Regions from separate parts of the Mesorhizobium sp. WSM4810 genome, predicted to be linked through region 2. Evidence: riboswitches for the same ligand, from Rfam matches in the RefSeq annotation. Region 2 holds a riboswitch; the other holds the start of a gene.
What was found. Region 2 has a riboswitch for S-adenosylmethionine ahead of metX (homoserine O-acetyltransferase MetX). Riboswitches for the same ligand answer to the same signal wherever they lie in the genome.
Positions count from the first base shown of each region.

Region 1: another riboswitch for S-adenosylmethionine. It lies ahead of AC0L3O_RS31725 (O-succinylhomoserine sulfhydrylase); the one in region 2 lies ahead of metX (homoserine O-acetyltransferase MetX).

Region 1 covers NZ_JBVVQV010000037.1:3,036-10,898, forward strand. The annotation lists gene argF (ornithine carbamoyltransferase) at 1-154, shown strand, start outside; gene AC0L3O_RS31710 (Hsp33 family molecular chaperone) at 317-1,327, shown strand; gene apaG (Co2+/Mg2+ efflux protein ApaG) at 1,525-1,917, opposite strand; gene AC0L3O_RS31720 (ceramide glucosyltransferase) at 2,176-3,330, shown strand; gene AC0L3O_RS31725 (O-succinylhomoserine sulfhydrylase) at 3,377-4,567, opposite strand; SAM riboswitch at 4,642-4,719, opposite strand; gene AC0L3O_RS31730 (2'-deoxycytidine 5'-triphosphate deaminase) at 4,845-5,939, shown strand; gene AC0L3O_RS31735 (ABC transporter substrate-binding protein) at 6,033-6,806, shown strand; gene araD1 (AraD1 family protein) at 7,000-7,863, opposite strand, start outside.
Region 2 covers NZ_JBVVQV010000030.1:21,948-29,810, reverse strand. The annotation lists gene AC0L3O_RS29840 (gamma-glutamylcyclotransferase) at 1-486, opposite strand, end outside; gene AC0L3O_RS29835 (DUF2125 domain-containing protein) at 604-1,602, shown strand; gene AC0L3O_RS29830 (sugar kinase) at 1,656-2,579, shown strand; gene AC0L3O_RS29825 (prephenate/arogenate dehydrogenase family protein) at 2,671-3,606, opposite strand; gene hisC (histidinol-phosphate transaminase) at 3,613-4,722, opposite strand; SAM riboswitch at 4,895-4,972, shown strand; gene metX (homoserine O-acetyltransferase MetX) at 5,093-6,262, shown strand; gene metW (methionine biosynthesis protein MetW) at 6,378-6,992, shown strand; gene AC0L3O_RS29805 (DUF1194 domain-containing protein) at 7,064-7,834, opposite strand.

The DNA.
Region 1 (7,863 bases), on a different contig from region 2:
GCCCGACGCGTTGTTCATGCACTGCCTGCCGGCGCATCGCGGCGAGGAGGTCACCGACGAAGTCATCGACGGGCCGCATTCGGTGGTGTTCGACGAGGCCGAGAACCGGCTCCACGCCCAGAAGGCGGTTTTGGCTTGGTGCCTCGGCGCTTGATCCGGGCTGCCGTTATCCTGGTCACCGTGATCCGGGCCGCCTTGATCCCGGCCGCCTTGATCCGGGAGTGCGTGATGCCTATCTCAGGCGCATCACGCAAATCGAGCGCGTTTCGACGCATGCGCCCCGGAGGGCGGCATCGCCGCGCCCCGGAGCTTTGTCATGTTGGAAACCCGTCAATTGGCTGAACATCAACCCAAACTCGGCGAATTCGGCTACGCCGGCGACGATCATGTCGTGCCCTTCGAGGTCGGCCCGCTCGACGTGCGCGGCCGTACCGTCCAGCTCGGGCCGATGCTCGACGCGATCCTCGGCCGGCATGACTATCCCGAGCCGGTCGCCCGCCTTCTGGCGGAAGCTTGCGTGCTGACGGTGCTGCTCGGCACTTCGCTCAAATTCGAAGGCAAGTTCATCCTGCAGACCCGCACCGACGGGCCGGTCGACATGCTGGTGGCGGATTTTTCCACGCCGCATGCGCTGCGCGCCTATGCCCGCTTCGACGCTGACCGGCTGGAGGCACTGACGTCTGCCGGCGAGACCTCGCAGCGGACGCTGCTTGGCAGCGGTGTCCTGGCGCTGACCATCGACCAGGGCGCCCACACGCAGCGCTATCAGGGCATCGTCCAGCTCGACGGCGAGACGCTGGAGGAGGCCGCGCGCACCTATTTCCGGCAGTCGGAGCAGATCCCGACCGATCTCAGGCTTTCGGTGGCCAAGCTGTTGACGCCCGGCATCGGCGGTGCCCGCGAGCAATGGCGCGCCGGTGGCATCCTGGCACAGTTCCTGCCGCAATCGCCCGAACGCATGCGCGTGCCCGACCTTCCGGGTGGCGACGGCGATCCGCGCGAGGAGATCCATGATCCGGCCGACAATTCCTGGCAGGAACTGCTGGCGTTGCTTGGCACCATCGAGCCGACGGAACTGATCGACCCGACGATCGGCGCCGAGCGGTTGCTTTACCGGCTGTTCCACGAGCACGGCGTGCGCGTCTTCGGCGGCGTGCCGGTAGCCGACCAGTGCTCATGCTCCAGGGAGAAGATCCGCGGCATTCTCGGAGGCTTCTCCGCCGACGAGATCAGGGACAGCACCGAGGATGGCGGCATTCACGTCGCCTGCGAATTCTGCTCAAAGCAATATGACTTCGACCCGGCGGAATTTGCTGCGGCTCAATAGAATTGAAATCACCGACGAAGCGTTGGCGCTGCCCCTCACCCTTACCCTCTCCCCGTGAAGAACGGGGAGAGGGGGCGCCAGCGTTGCGACAGGTTGTCCAGTTGATAGATGGGTTCCCTTTTACCCGTTCACTATACGGGGAGAAGGTGCCGGCAGGCGGATGAGGGGCAGCACGACCTTCCGGCCATCTATCTCTCTCAGTTCACCGTCCGCCGCGTGCCCGGCAGGTCGAGCGAAAAGGCGGGGATGGCGACGTCGAACGTCTCACCCCGCTTATTGCGCATCGTGTAGTGGCCGACCATGATGCCGGATGGCGTCGAGAGTGGGCAGCCAGACGTATACTGATAACTATCGCCGGGATTGAGTTCAGGCTGGTCGCCGACAACGCCGGCGCCGCGCACCTCCTCGACCCGGCCGGTGCCGTCGGTGATCTGCCAGTAGCGCGACAGAAGCTGCACGAATTCATCCGACTGGTTGTCGATGGTCACCTGGTAGCCCCAGACATAGCGGTTCTCCGACGGGTCGGAGCGATCTTCCAGATAGAACGGCCTGACCTGCACTTCGATGTCGCGCGTGACGGCGCTGTACATAAATCACTCCACACTATGCAGACGGAACATTCGACCCTCTCCGCAGTTCGGTCAACGGGGTGCGTCCCCTCGGTGTCTGCCATCGTTGCCCGAATTTGTTAAGCGCAGGTGCCGAAAAACAATGTCATTTAAGTGACACGTGACAATGATGGTGTGCAGGGCCGGGGATGGTGTGCAGGGCCGGGCGACTCAGCATTCTGTCGAACTGTTGAAAACGGCTTTCATGCGGCCGGTTTTTTCTGGAGCGACCAGATATTGATGGAATTGACAGTCACAGCCGCCTTGCTTTCCATAGCTCTGCTTGTTGTCAATCTCGCCAGCATCCTGCTCGCTTCGTTGAAGCTGAAGCGGCCTGGCAGGATCACGCCGCCAGCCGCCAAGGCGCCGCCGGTGTCGATCGTCGTGCCGTCGCGCGGCGTCGAGCCGTTTACCGAGGAGACGCTCGAGCGCGCCTTCTCTCTCGACTGGCCGCACTATGAGCTCATCTTCTGCGTCGCCCATGCCGATGACCCGGTGGTCGGGCCGATCACCGATGCGATCGCCCGCTTTCCGGCCGTGCCGGCCCGGCTGCTGGTCGGCGACGACCGCATCAGCGGCAATCCGAAACTCAACAATTGCGTGAAGGCCTGGGAGGCCGCGCGCCACCACTGGGTCATCCTTGCCGATTCCAACGTCTTGATGCCGAGGGACTATGTCCAGCATCTGATGACGGCATGGCGGCAGGACACCGGCCTCGTCTGCTCGACGCCGATCGGCTCGCGGCCGGACGGGTTCTGGGCGGAGGTCGAATGCGCTTTCCTCAACACGCTGCAGGCGCGCTGGCAATATACCGGCGAGGCGCTCGGCCTCGGTTTCGCCCAGGGCAAGAGCATGCTGTGGAACAAGCCATTGCTCGACGCCAATGGCGGCATCCGTGCGCTTGCCGCCGAGATTGCCGAGGATGCCGCCGCGACCAAGCTGGTCAACGGGCTCGGACTGCGCGTCAATCTCGTTGCCGCGCCCTTCGAACAGCCGCTCGGCTTGCGCACATTTGGCGAAATCTGGTCGCGCCAGGCCCGCTGGGCACGCCTGCGTCGCGTCACCTTCCCACTGTTTTTCGCGCCCGAGATCCTGATCGGAGCGGCGCCGCCGCTGGTGCTTGCGCTGGTTGCGGCAGCAGGCGCCGGTTTCAGCCTGCCGGCTACCGCCATCGCCGTGCTGATAGTCGCCTATCTGCCGGAATGCGCTCTCGCCTCGGCCAAGGGCTGGCACCTGTCGCTGCGCATGATCCCGGCGATGGTTGCGCGGGACGTGATGCTTCCCGCCATCTGGGTGCGCGGCTGGCTCAGCGGTGCCGTCGACTGGCGCGGCAACACGATGACCATCCAAACCAGCGCCGTTGCGGAATTGGAAGAGACGCCGTCGGGCGCCTGACGGCGCCTGCTTTGCAGATCAGAGCGCAGCAGTTCGGCGCGTATCCCTACCTGGCGGCTTTCAAGGCCTGCTCGATGTCTTCGAGCAGGTCGTCAGTGTCCTCCAGTCCGACGGACAGCCTGAGCGTGCCTGGCCCGATGCCAAGTTCGGCCCGCGCCTCGTCGCTCAGATTCTTGTGTGTCGTCGTCGCCGGATGGGTGATCAGGCTCTTGGCGTCACCGAGATTGTTGGAGATCAGTACGACATCGAGCGCGTTCTGGAAGGCGAAGGCCGCCTGCTTGCCTCCCTTGACGTCGAGGCAGATCAGCGTCGAGCCGCCCGACATCTGCTTCTTGACGATCGCCGCCTGCGGGTGATCGGCGCGGCCGGGATAGATGACACGGACAATTTCCGATCGCTCGGCGAGGAAGTCCGCGATCCGGCCGGCACTTTCCGTCTGCTGGCGCACGCGCAGCGGCAGCGTCTCCAGGCCCTTCAGCAGCGTCCAGGCATTGAAGGGCGAGAGGCTGGGACCGGTGTGGCGGAAGTAGTCGTGCAAATTCTCGTCGATCCACTTCTTGTCCGACAGGATGATGCCGCCGAGGCAGCGCCCCTGGCCGTCGATGTGCTTGGTCGCCGAATAGACGACGATATGGGCGCCGAGTTGCAACGGCTTCTGCTGCAAGGGCGTGGCAAAGACGTTGTCGACGATCAGCCGCGCGCCGATCGAATCGGCAAGCGAGGCTACGGCTGCGATGTCGACGACCTCCAGCGTTGGATTGGTCGGGCTTTCAAGGAAGAACAACTTGGTGTTGGGCCTGACCGCCTTTTCCCAATTGGCGATGTCGGTGCCGTCGACCAGCGTCGCCTCGATGCCGTATTTCGGCGCCAGCGTCTCGACCACCCAGCGACAGGAGCCGAACAGCGCGCGCGCCGCCACGATGTGGTCGCCGGCCCGGGCACTGCACAGCAACGCCGCCGTCACCGCCGCCATGCCGGATGCGGTGGCGCGGGCATCTTCGGCACCTTCCAGCGCACACATGCGCTTCTCGAGCATGTCGACCGTCGGATTGGCATAGCGCGAATAGATGAAGCCCGGTTCCTCGCCCTTGAAGCGGGCTTCCGCCGCTTGCGCCGTGTCGTAGACATAGCCTTGCGTGAGATACATCGCCTCGGAGGTTTCGCCGAAGCCGGAACGCAGCGTTCCTGCATGCACGAGGGCGGTCTGAGGCTTCCAGTTGCGCGTTTTGCTCGTCATCACCTTGTTCCAAACACAAAAAAATGGTCCAAACACAAAAAAACCGGCCGCGAAAGTCGCAACCGGTCGTACGGCCTTTCGGCCCGACGGTCCTTTAGCGACTTGTTTAACGTGGCTGCAAGCCGACCGGCCAAATCACCACGGGATAACGATCCTTTAGACCTGCGCAGCGCTTGCGTCAATTGCCGGCATGATTAAGAGGTTTGTACCAGCGGGTTCCACGGCAAGAACCTGCGACAAGACGAGACCACGCCCGGCCTTCGAGCGGAGCCAGACTTTGCGGCAGACAGGCATTCTTCCGGATCAGGATATTTCCGCGCTGTACCAGTCGGGCGCGCTGAAGTCGCCGCGCGCGCTCGACGCCGACCAGGTCCAGCCGGCCAGCCTGGACCTCAGGCTTGGCGACAAGGCCTGGCGGGTGCGCGCCTCCTTCCTGCCCGGCCCCAACCACAGGGTTGCTGAAAAACTCGACCGCCTGAAGCTGCACGAAATCAATCTCACCGATGGTGCGGTGCTGGAGACAGGCTGCGTCTATATCGTGCCGCTGCTCGAGAGCCTGGCGCTTCCGGCAAACATTTCCGCCTCGGCCAACCCAAAAAGCTCGACCGGGCGGCTCGACATCTTCACCCGCGTGATGACCGATCGCGGCCACGAGTTCGACAAGATCGCTGCCGGCTACAACGGCCCGCTCTATCTCGAAGTTAGCCCGCGCACCTTTCCGATCGTCGTCCGCGCCGGCTCGCGGCTGTCGCAGATCCGGTTCCGCACCGGCAATGCGCTTTTGTCGGAAAGCGAGCTGCACGAATTGCACCGTGCCGAGACGCTCGTCGCCACCGAGCCGCCGAACATTTCCGGCGGCGGCATCGCACTGTCGATCGACCTCGATGGCGACAAGGACGGGCTGGTCGGCTACCGCGGCAAGCACCACACCGGCCTGGTCGATGTCGACAAGCGCGCCGCGCAGGATGTCGTCGATTTCTGGGAGCCGCTCTACAAGAGCGGTGCCGGCGAACTGGTGCTCGACCCGGACGAATTTTATATCCTCGTCAGCCAGGAAGCGGTGCATGTGCCGCCGCTCTATGCCGCCGAGATGACGCCCTTCGATCCGCTGGTCGGCGAATTCCGCGTCCACTATGCCGGTTTCTTCGATCCGGGTTTCGGCCATTCGGCCTCGGGCGGCACCGGCAGCCGGGCCGTGCTCGAAGTGCGCAGCCACGAAGTGCCGTTCATCCTCGATCACGGCCAGATCGTCGGACGGCTGGTCTACGAGCACATGCTGAAGCGGCCGCAGGCGCTCTACGGCACAGATCTCGGCTCGAACTATCAGGCGCAGGGCCTGAAACTGTCCAAGCATTTTCGCGCCGCGCGCTGATCGCCCGCTATGATCAGACCATGCTTGCCTGACCTTACGGGTCGTGCTTGGCTGTCTTAGCCGTCAATACGGTTGGAACAAGGGGAACAAAAAATGCAGATTTCAAGATGGATCGCATCGGCAGCAACAGCCGTCATGCTGGCGATGTCAGTCGGGTCCCTGTCGGCGCAAGCACAGGAAAAGTTGAAGATCGCCACTGAAGGCGCCTATCCGCCGTTCAACACCATCACCGCAGACGGCAAGCTCGTCGGCTTCGACATCGACATCACCAATGCGCTTTGCGCTCAGATGAAGGTCGAATGCGAACTTGTCACGCAGGACTGGGACGGCATGATCCCGGCGCTCCAGGCCAAAAAGTTCGACGCCATCATCGCGTCCATGAGCATTACCGAGGAGCGCAAGAAGCAGGTCTCCTTCACCAACAAATACTATACGACGCCGCTTTCGCTGGTGGCCTTGAAGGACAGCGATATTGCCTCGACCGAACCGGCGGCACTCGCCGGCAAGACAGTCGGCGCCCAGGCTTCGACCACCCAGGCCGACTATGCCCAGGATGTCTATGGCAAGGCCGGCGCCGAGGCGAAGCTCTATCCAACCCAGGAGGAGGCGGTCGCCGACCTGATGAACGGCCGTCTCGATGCCGTCCTTTCAGACAAATTCGTGCTGATGGACTGGATGAAGAAGTCGAGCGACGACTGCTGCAAGATGGTCGGCGACGTCAAGGGCACCGAGACCGAAGCCGGTATCGCCGTGCGCCAGGAAGACAATGCGCTGCGCGAAAAGCTCAACGCCGCGATCGACGCGATCGTCGCAGACGGCACCTACAAGAAGATCCAGGCCAAATATTTCGACTTCGATATTTATTGAGAGGTCGAAGCTGCCAATCTCCCCCCTTGAGGGGGAGATGGCCGGGAGGCCAGAGGGGGTCGGTCCGGCCGGGCCCGGCTCTCTTTATCGCAGGCTCTCTTTATCGCAGACGCAGGGGGCTGGCGCTCTACGCGAGACGACCCCCTCTGTCGCCTTCGGCGACATCTCCCCCTCAAGGGGGGAGATCACGCCGTCACAGCGCCTTGACCGCCACCTTCACCGGCTGCTCGATTTCAAGCGGGTTGCGCAGCGGCAGGCCGAAATCCTTGGCCTCGATCTCGAAGACGTCGCCGGCCTCGGTCCTGACGCCGTCGGCGAAGGACAGTGTCGCGGTGCCGAACATGTGCACATGCACGTCGCCCGGCTGGCGGAAGGCCGAATATTTGAAGTGGTGATGTTCGAGATTGGCGATGGTGTGCGACATGTTCGCCTCGCCCGACAGGAACGGTTTTTCCCACAGCAGCTGGCCGTCGCGGAGGATGCGCGAGGAACCCCTGACGTCGGACGGCAGCTCGCCGATCAGGATCTCCGGTCCGAACGAAGCGTTGCGCAGCTTGGAATGCGCGAGGAAAAGATAGTTCACGCGCTCGGTGACGTGATCGGAAAATTCGTTTGACAGCGTGAAGCCGACGCGAAACGGGGCGCCGTCGTCGCCGATGACATAGATGCCGGCGACTTCCGGCTCCTCGCCGGCATCCTCGGCGAAGGCCGGCGACAGAAGTGCCGCACCGGGCGCCACTGCCATGGTGCCGTTGCCCTTGTAGAACCATTCCGGCTGCACGCCGGTCTGGCCCTTGGCCGGCTTGCCGCCCTCCAGCCCCATGCGGAACATCTTCATGGAATCGGTGAGCTGCTCCTCGCCGTCGCTGCTGAGCTTCTTGTGCATGGAATCGCGGGTCGCGGCGGAGCCGAGATGTGTCAGCCCGGTGCCGGTGAGGTGGAGATGCGCCGGGTCGGGATGGTTGATCGGCGACAATAGCCGCCCCTTCTTGTAGGCGGCATCGAGGTCGACCGCTTCACCAAAACCCTTGCGCTCGATGAGGGCGACCAGCCCGAT
Region 2 (7,863 bases):
GGACACGTAGTCCTCATTCTTTCCCGACTGGCCGACGGCGCCGCGAACGACGCTCGCCGCATCGGCCGCATCGAGCGCACCGGCATATTGCTCGTGGGTACGGTCGACGACATAGGCGACAGCCTCGACCGTCTCGCCTCCGTCTGTGTCGCCCCCACCCTTGTCGGCCTCACGCGTGTCCCCCTTGTCGAGGCGAATGCTAAGCATGCGCTCGAGATAGACATTGGTGACCAGCTCGCGTTCGCGCAGATAGGTGATGACCTCGTTGCGCAGATCGCCGGGGACGCGGAAAGCCAGCCCGATGCAGGAGCCGCCACGGTCGAGGCCGAGCACCAGGCCGGGCCGTTCGCGCGTGCCGCGATGCACGAAGGAGTAGACGCACAGCGAGCGGCGATAGCCATGGAGGCGGGCCCGCCGCGTCTCGACATGCGCAAATCCCGGCCGCCAGATCAGCGAGCCGTAGCCAAAAACCCAAAAATCGCCCATATCGCCAAGCCTGGTTGCAGCACCGCACTGGAATCGGTGTTTTTTTCAATCCGTCTCCGTCTACCCGATCTTGCCGGAAACGACACCTCTGCAACACGCGCCAACGAGAGCCGCAGCATGACGTCAAATGACGAACGCCCGCCGAATTTTCTCCGCCGGCTGTTCTGGCTCGGCGTTTTCATCGTCGTGCTGTTTGGCCTCTACAGCGCCGGCTGGTTCTACCTGGCAGACAAGGTCAAGAGCGAAGCCGGCAAAGCGGTGGCCGAGTTCAACGGCAATGGCATCGAGGCGGACTGCGTCAATCTCACGGTCAGCGGCTACCCCTTAAGCTTCGCCGTTACCTGCGACAGCCTGGCTTATCAGGACGACAGCAGGAACGTCGCCGCCTCGCTCGGCAGCCTTAAAGCAGTCACGCACATCACCCAGATCCTGTCCCCTGGCGCCGACCTGCAGGGGCCGCTCAGGACCTCCGTGCCGGGGATGGCGCCGCTGTGGATCGACTGGGATAATCTGCGAGCGAACGTCAAACTGTCCTGGCCCCTGCCCCAGCGCGTTTCACTGGAGGCAGAGGCTCTGTCAGCCCAGACCGATCCCGCCGATGGCACAGACCCGGTCGAGCTGTTCAGCGCTGGGACAGCGGTCGGAGAATTGCGTCCGAACGGCCAGGACATCGACTATGCCGGGGGTTTTACCGATCTCGAAATCGATCCGGGCGCGATCGATGGCCGCGTGCTGCCGCCGCTCGACGGCAGCGGCGACGTGACGCTGAAGAACGGCGTGGCGCTGATCAAGACACAAACAGAGAGCCTGCGCGGCCAGGCGGTGGATATCGGCAAGCTCGATCTGTCGTCGGGAAGCGCGCGCGTCACCGTTTCCGGGCCGGTCTCGGTCGATGCCGACGGGCTGATCGACGCCGATTTGATGATCAGGTTCAGCGATCCGAAGGCGGTGGCGGAAATCCTCGGCAAAGCCATTCCCGAGCAGAAGAGCCAGATCAAAACCGGCTTTGCCGGGCTGGCGCTGCTTGGCAACGAACCGTCGATGCCGCTCAAGATCGTCAAGGGCAAGGCCTCGCTCGGTTTTATCCCTCTGGGCAGCATCAAGCCGGTTGATTAGGCGATGATTGCGAACCTCCAGTTCGGAAAGACCATGGCCAAACAGGAAGATAGATGAACCGCCCGGTGAAGCTCCTGAGTGTTGGCGCGCTGACGCTCGATACGATCCTTCGCGTCGACACGCTTCCGGCGCGTCAGGGCAAGTTCATCGCGTCCGACGGCGTCCAGATCGCCTCGGGCATGGCTTCGAGCGCGGCCTGCGCCGCACGCCGCCTCGGCGCGGAGGTATCGCTGTGGGCGAGCGCGGGAGACGACCTCGTCGGCGATCAGCTGGTCGCAGGCATTGAGGCCGAAGGCGTCGATTGCAGCTTTGTCCGGCGCGTCGCCGGCGCGCGGTCGGCACTGTCGGCCATCCTGGTCGACACCAATGGCGAGCGCATTATTGTTCCATTCTATGACAAGCTCGCGCAGGCCGACCCCGAAGCGCTCCCCATTCAGGATCTCACCGCATTCGACGCCGTCCTGGTCGACGTGCGCTGGCCGGGCGCGGCAGCTCTGGCCCTGACGGCGGCGCGCGCAAACGGCCGTCCAGCCATACTCGATGCCGACACCGCGCCACGGGCCGTGCTGGAACGGCTGTTTCCGCTCGCCTCGCACATCGTCGCGTCGGAGCCGGCGGCGTTCATCCTCTGCGGCGAGGAGCGAGGCCCGCAGGAGGCCTGTGAAGCGCTGGCCAGACGCACCGATGCATTCGTAGCGGTGACCGGCGGCGCAGCGGGAAGCTGGTGGTTCGACCGTTCGGTGGCGTCGGTGCGCCACGTCGCCGCGCCAAGGATCAAGGCAGTGGATACGCTTGCCGCCGGCGACGTGTTTCATGGCGCCTTTGCCGTCGGGCTGGCCGAGGCCATGCCGATCGAACGGACATTGCGCTTTGCCAGCGCCGCCGCCGCGCTCAAATGCCTGCGCTTCGGCGGCAGGCTGGGCGCGCCGGACAGGGCCGAGACACTGGCGATGATGGCGGCTCACTGGCCGGATTGAGCGCGAGGCGGCCTTCAAATCGGATGGTACCGCCGCTCTATCTTTTGCTTGAGCATCGGATTTCACCTAAAACCGGTTCGGGTCCGATGCTCTATCCCTTGGCCGGATGCTCGACTGCCTGCCGGCCAAAGTCCGGCACGTCGATGTCCTGGCCGGCCTCGATGATCGAGCGGCGCACGGCGCGGGTGCGGGTGAACAGGTCGAACAGCTTTTCGCCGTCGCCCCAGCGGATCGCCCGCTGCAGCGAGGCCAGATCCTCCGAGAACCGCGCCAGCATTTCGAGGATGGCATCCTTGTTGTGCAGGCAGACGTCCCGCCACATCGTCGGGTCGGAAGCGGCAAGGCGCGTGAAGTCGCGAAAGCCGGAGGCCGAATATTTGATGACCTCGGACTTGGTCACCGACTCCAGGTCGTCGGCGGTGCCGACGATATTATAGGCGATGATGTGCGGCAGGTGCGAGACGATGGCCAATGTCATGTCGTGATGCTGGGGATCCATCGTATCGATGTTGGAGCCGCAACGGCGCCAGAATTCCGAGAGCTTTTCCAAGGCGGCCGGATCGGTGCCGGGCAACGGCGTGAAGATGCACCAGCGGTTTTCGAACAGTTCGGCAAAGCCGGCGTCCGGACCCGATTTTTCAGTGCCGGCCAGCGGATGGCCGGGAATGAAATGCACGCCGGCAGGCACATGCGGCTGCATCTGCGCGATGACGGACGCCTTGGTCGAGCCGACATCGGTGAGGATGGCGCCCGGCTTCAGCGCCGGCGCGATTTCCTCGGCGACCTCGCCTGAAGCACCGACCGGCACCGAAACGATGACCAGGTCGGCATCGCCGACCGCCTCTTTCGCATCAGTCGTGTAGGAGGAGCCGAGGCCGAGTTGCTTCGCCCGCGCCAGCGTCGTTTCGCTGCGCGTCGAGATGGCGACGTGACCGGCAAGGCCTTCCCGATGGATGACGCGGGCCAGCGACGAGCCGATCAGGCCGATGCCGACCAGCGCGATCTTTTCGAACATCGGTGATGTCATGGTGTTCTAGCTTTTCAGAAATGTCGCGAGGGCGGCGACAACGCCGCGATTGGCCTCTTCGGTGCCGATGCTCATGCGCAGCGCATTTGGGAAGCCGTAACCGGAAACGCGCCGCAATATGTAGCCGCGCGCACAGAGGTAATCGTCCGCGGCTGCCGCAGAATGTTTTTTGTCCTCGGGAAAGTGGATGAGGACGAAATTGCCGACGCTCGGCGTCACCCGCAGTCCGAGCCTGGTCAATTCCTCGCTGACCCAGGTCAGCCAGGTCTCGTTATGCGCCACGCTTCGCTCGACATGGGCGCGGTCGCGGATCGCGGCAATGCCGGCCTCGATTGCCGTCGCGTTGACGTTGAAGGGACCCCGCACCCGGTTGATCGCATCGATGACATGCATCGGCGCGTACATCCAGCCGATCCGCGCACCGCCAAGGCCGAGCTTGGAGAAGGTGCGGGTCATAACCACGTTTTCCGCACCAGCCACCAGTTCGACGCCGGCTTCATAATCGTTGCGGTGGACATATTCGGCATAGGCTGCATCCAGCACCAGAAGCACGTTTCGAGGCAGGCCAGCATGCAGGCGGCGCACCTCCTGGAACGGCAAATAGGTGCCGGTTGGGTTGTTGGGATTGGCGAGGAAAATGATCCGCGTACGCGGCGTCACCGCAGCGAGGATCGCATCGACGTCGGCGCGCTCCTTGGTTTCCTTGACCGAGACCGGGACAGCACCTGCCGACTGGATGTAGATCTTGTAGACCATGAATCCGTGTTCGGTGATCACAGCCTCGTCGCCCGGCGCGAGATAGGTCTGCGCAAGCAGGCCCAGAATCTCGTCGGAACCATTGGAACAAACTATGTTCGCCGGGTTGAGGCCATGCACCTCGGCGATCGCCTCCCGCAGGCGCCTGGCGGTGCCGTCGGGATATATGTCGAGCTTGGCCGCGACGTCGCGCGCGGCTTCTATTGCTTTCGGCGAGGGGCCGAGCGGGTTCTCGTTCGACGACAATTTGTGGACCTTGGCAACGCCGGCCGGCGCCGTGCTTTTGCCCGGCACATAGGCTTCGATGTCCATGATCCCCGCGCGGGGCGTTGGACGTGCCTGATCCGATACTTGGTTCATATTGCAAAAATCCGTCGAGAACGCTTCCGCTGCTCCAACGCGATGCGAATTTCGGATCCGCCACACTGGAAGCCGCCGCGGAAATACAAGCCGTGGCCTGGAATGTCGAGAGGCGGCAATGATCGGTGCGTGGCTGGCCGTTGACGGCGAGGCGCGCCGGTCCTAGAAGAAGGCGAAATCCCGTGGTGATTTGGCCGGTCGGCTTGCAGCCACGTTAAACAACTCGCTAAAGGGCCGTTTGCATCTTGTAACCGGCTTTGCGAAGGCAATGCCGGTTTTTTTGTTGTCCGCAGCCGGCCGGACAGTCGCATCGACCCGAAAATCTTAATCGACTTTCGGAAAACACGATGGGTTAATGTAAGAGGATGCGATGGTCGCGCTGCGCACGAAAAGAACCAACAACGAGGCCGACGAGCCGTCGAGCCCGGTGTTGCGGTTCGGCGCCGACAAGCCGCTCAAGCTCGATGCCGGCACGCTGCTGTCGCCGTTCCAGATCGCCTACAAGACCTACGGCACGCTCAACGACGCCCGCTCCAACGCCATCCTCGTCTGCCATGCACTGACCGGCGACCAGCATGTCGCCAGCACCAATCCAGTGACCGGCAAGCCGGGCTGGTGGGAAGTGCTGATCGGCCCCGGCAAGATCATCGACACCAGCCGCTTCTTCGTCATTTGCTCGAACGTCATCGGCGGCTGCCTCGGCTCGACCGGCCCCGCCTCGACCAATCCCGCCACCGGCAAGCCGTACGGGCTCGACCTGCCGATCATCACCATCCGCGACATGGTGCGGGCGCAGTTGATGCTGGTCGACCATTTCGGCATCGAAAAACTGTTCTCGGTGCTCGGCGGCTCGATGGGCGGCATGCAGGTGCTGCAATGGGCGTCGAGCTATCCGGAGCGCGTTTTCTCAGCGCTGCCGATCGCCACCGGCGCGCGCCATTCCTCGCAGAACATCGCCTTCCATGAGGTCGGCCGGCAAGCGGTGATGGCCGATCCCGACTGGCATGGCGGCAAGTATTTCGAGCAGGGCAAGCGCCCGGAAAAGGGACTGGCTGTGGCGCGGATGGCCGCTCACATCACCTATCTGTCGGAGGCGGCCCTGCACCGGAAGTTTGGCCGCAACCTGCAGGACCGTGAAGCGCTCACCTTCGGTTTCGACGCCGACTTCCAGATTGAGAGCTATCTGCGCCATCAGGGCATGACCTTCGTAGACCGCTTCGACGCCAACTCCTATCTCTACATGACCCGGGCGATGGACTATTTCGACCTCGCCGCCGATCATGGCGGCCGGCTGGCCGACGCCTTTGCCGGCACCAGGACCCGTTTCTGCCTGGTCTCCTTCACCAGCGACTGGCTGTTCCCGACCGAGGAGAGCCGCTCGGTCGTTCACGCGCTGAACGCGGCCGGCGCCTCGGTGTCCTTCGTCGAGATCGAGACCGATCGCGGCCACGACGCCTTCCTGCTCGACGAGCCGGAGCTGTTCGCCGCCATCAACGGCTTCATCGCGTCGGCGGCCCGCGCCAGGGGGCTCAGCGCATGACCCCCAAAGATTACAGCCTGTTCGAACCGGCATCTTGCGCCAGGCATCAGCGCATGGCCCCGAAAAGTTGCAGACTTTTCGGATCAAGGTCATGCGCCAGTCAAGAGGCACGATCATGAGTGTCAACCACGCCCAGCGCGTCGACCTCGAAGTCGTCGCCGATCTCATCCCGCCGCAGTCGCGGGTGCTGGACGTCGGCTCCGGTGATGGCCTGCTGCTCGAATTGCTGCAGGCAACGAAGCAGGTCGACGGCCGTGGGATGGAACTGTCGCAGCGCGGCGTCAACGAATGCGTGGCACGCGGCCTGTCCGTCATCCAGGGCGACGCCGACAAGGACCTCAAATTCTATCCCGACAAGGGTTTTGATTTCGTCGTCCTGTCGCAGACCTTGCAGGCGACCCGCAACCCGAAGCTGGTGCTCGACGAGTTGCTCAGGATCGGCAACCACGCCATCGTCTCCTTCCCCAATTTCGGCCACTGGCGGGTTCGCCTTTCGCTGTTCGTCGAAGGGCGGATGCCGGTGACCAAGGACCTGCCCTATTCCTGGTACGACACGCCCAACATCCATTTCTGCACCATCCGCGACTTCGTCAATCTCTGCGAAGAGCTCGGCGCAACGGTGGAAAAGGCAACCGCGCTCGACGCCAATGGCCAGAAAATCGGCCTGTCGATGCCATGGTGGTTCTGGAATTTCTTTGGCCAGCAGGCGGTGTTCCTGCTGAAGCGATAACGGCGACCCGTCGCTTCGGCCAGCCGGCCCGAGTCCGGAGACATCTGGGACTGATCGCCGTTCGTCGAGGTCTAACGATCAAGTTCCGGAAAATACGGATCGGAGAAAAACCGCCGACCGCGCTCGCCTTGCAAACAGTCGACCGGTGCTGCCGCGTCGACCGGGACGGACCCGGGATCGGCCCCGGGACCGGCATTAGGATCGGTAACACCGCTGACCTCGAGGACCAGCTTGCGGCGTATGGCGGTCACGAATTCCGAAGCGGCATAGACCGGCAGCACGAAGGAGCCTGGCCCGCCAGTGACGCACTCGGCATAGTATTGGTCGAGATGGCTGAAGCTGGGCGACGGGCTCATCAGGATCGGCAGGCCATTGATGACGATGCCCTTTGCTATCGCGGCGTCGCGTGTCGTGGCGACGGGCATCCCGATATTGTTGGGGCCATCGCCTGAGATGTCGATGACGCTGCGCGTCGCGTCGAAGGCGGCTCCATCCAAAAGCTTGGCGCCGAAGGCGAGCGCACTGGAAATCGAGGTGCCGCGAAAGCTCCTGAACGGGCGCGCCTCGATCTTGCCGGCGAATACCTCGGCGCTCTCGGCATCGTCGATGACCTGCCAGGCAATGACGGCGTCGTCGCGGACGGTGCCTGCCCATTCGAAATAGGCCAGCGCAATGCGGCCGTTCACGCCCGAACGCACCGCATTGATGAAGTCGGGGTGGCGCAGCGCCTTGACATAGCCGGCGCGCTGCAGGGCGAATTCCTTTTCGTCCATCGAGTGCGAGATGTCGACCGCCAGCACCAGTTCGACGTCCACGGCAATGGTGTCGGCAGGCGCGGCCAAAGGTGCTGCCTGGGCACGGGCAAGGCAGG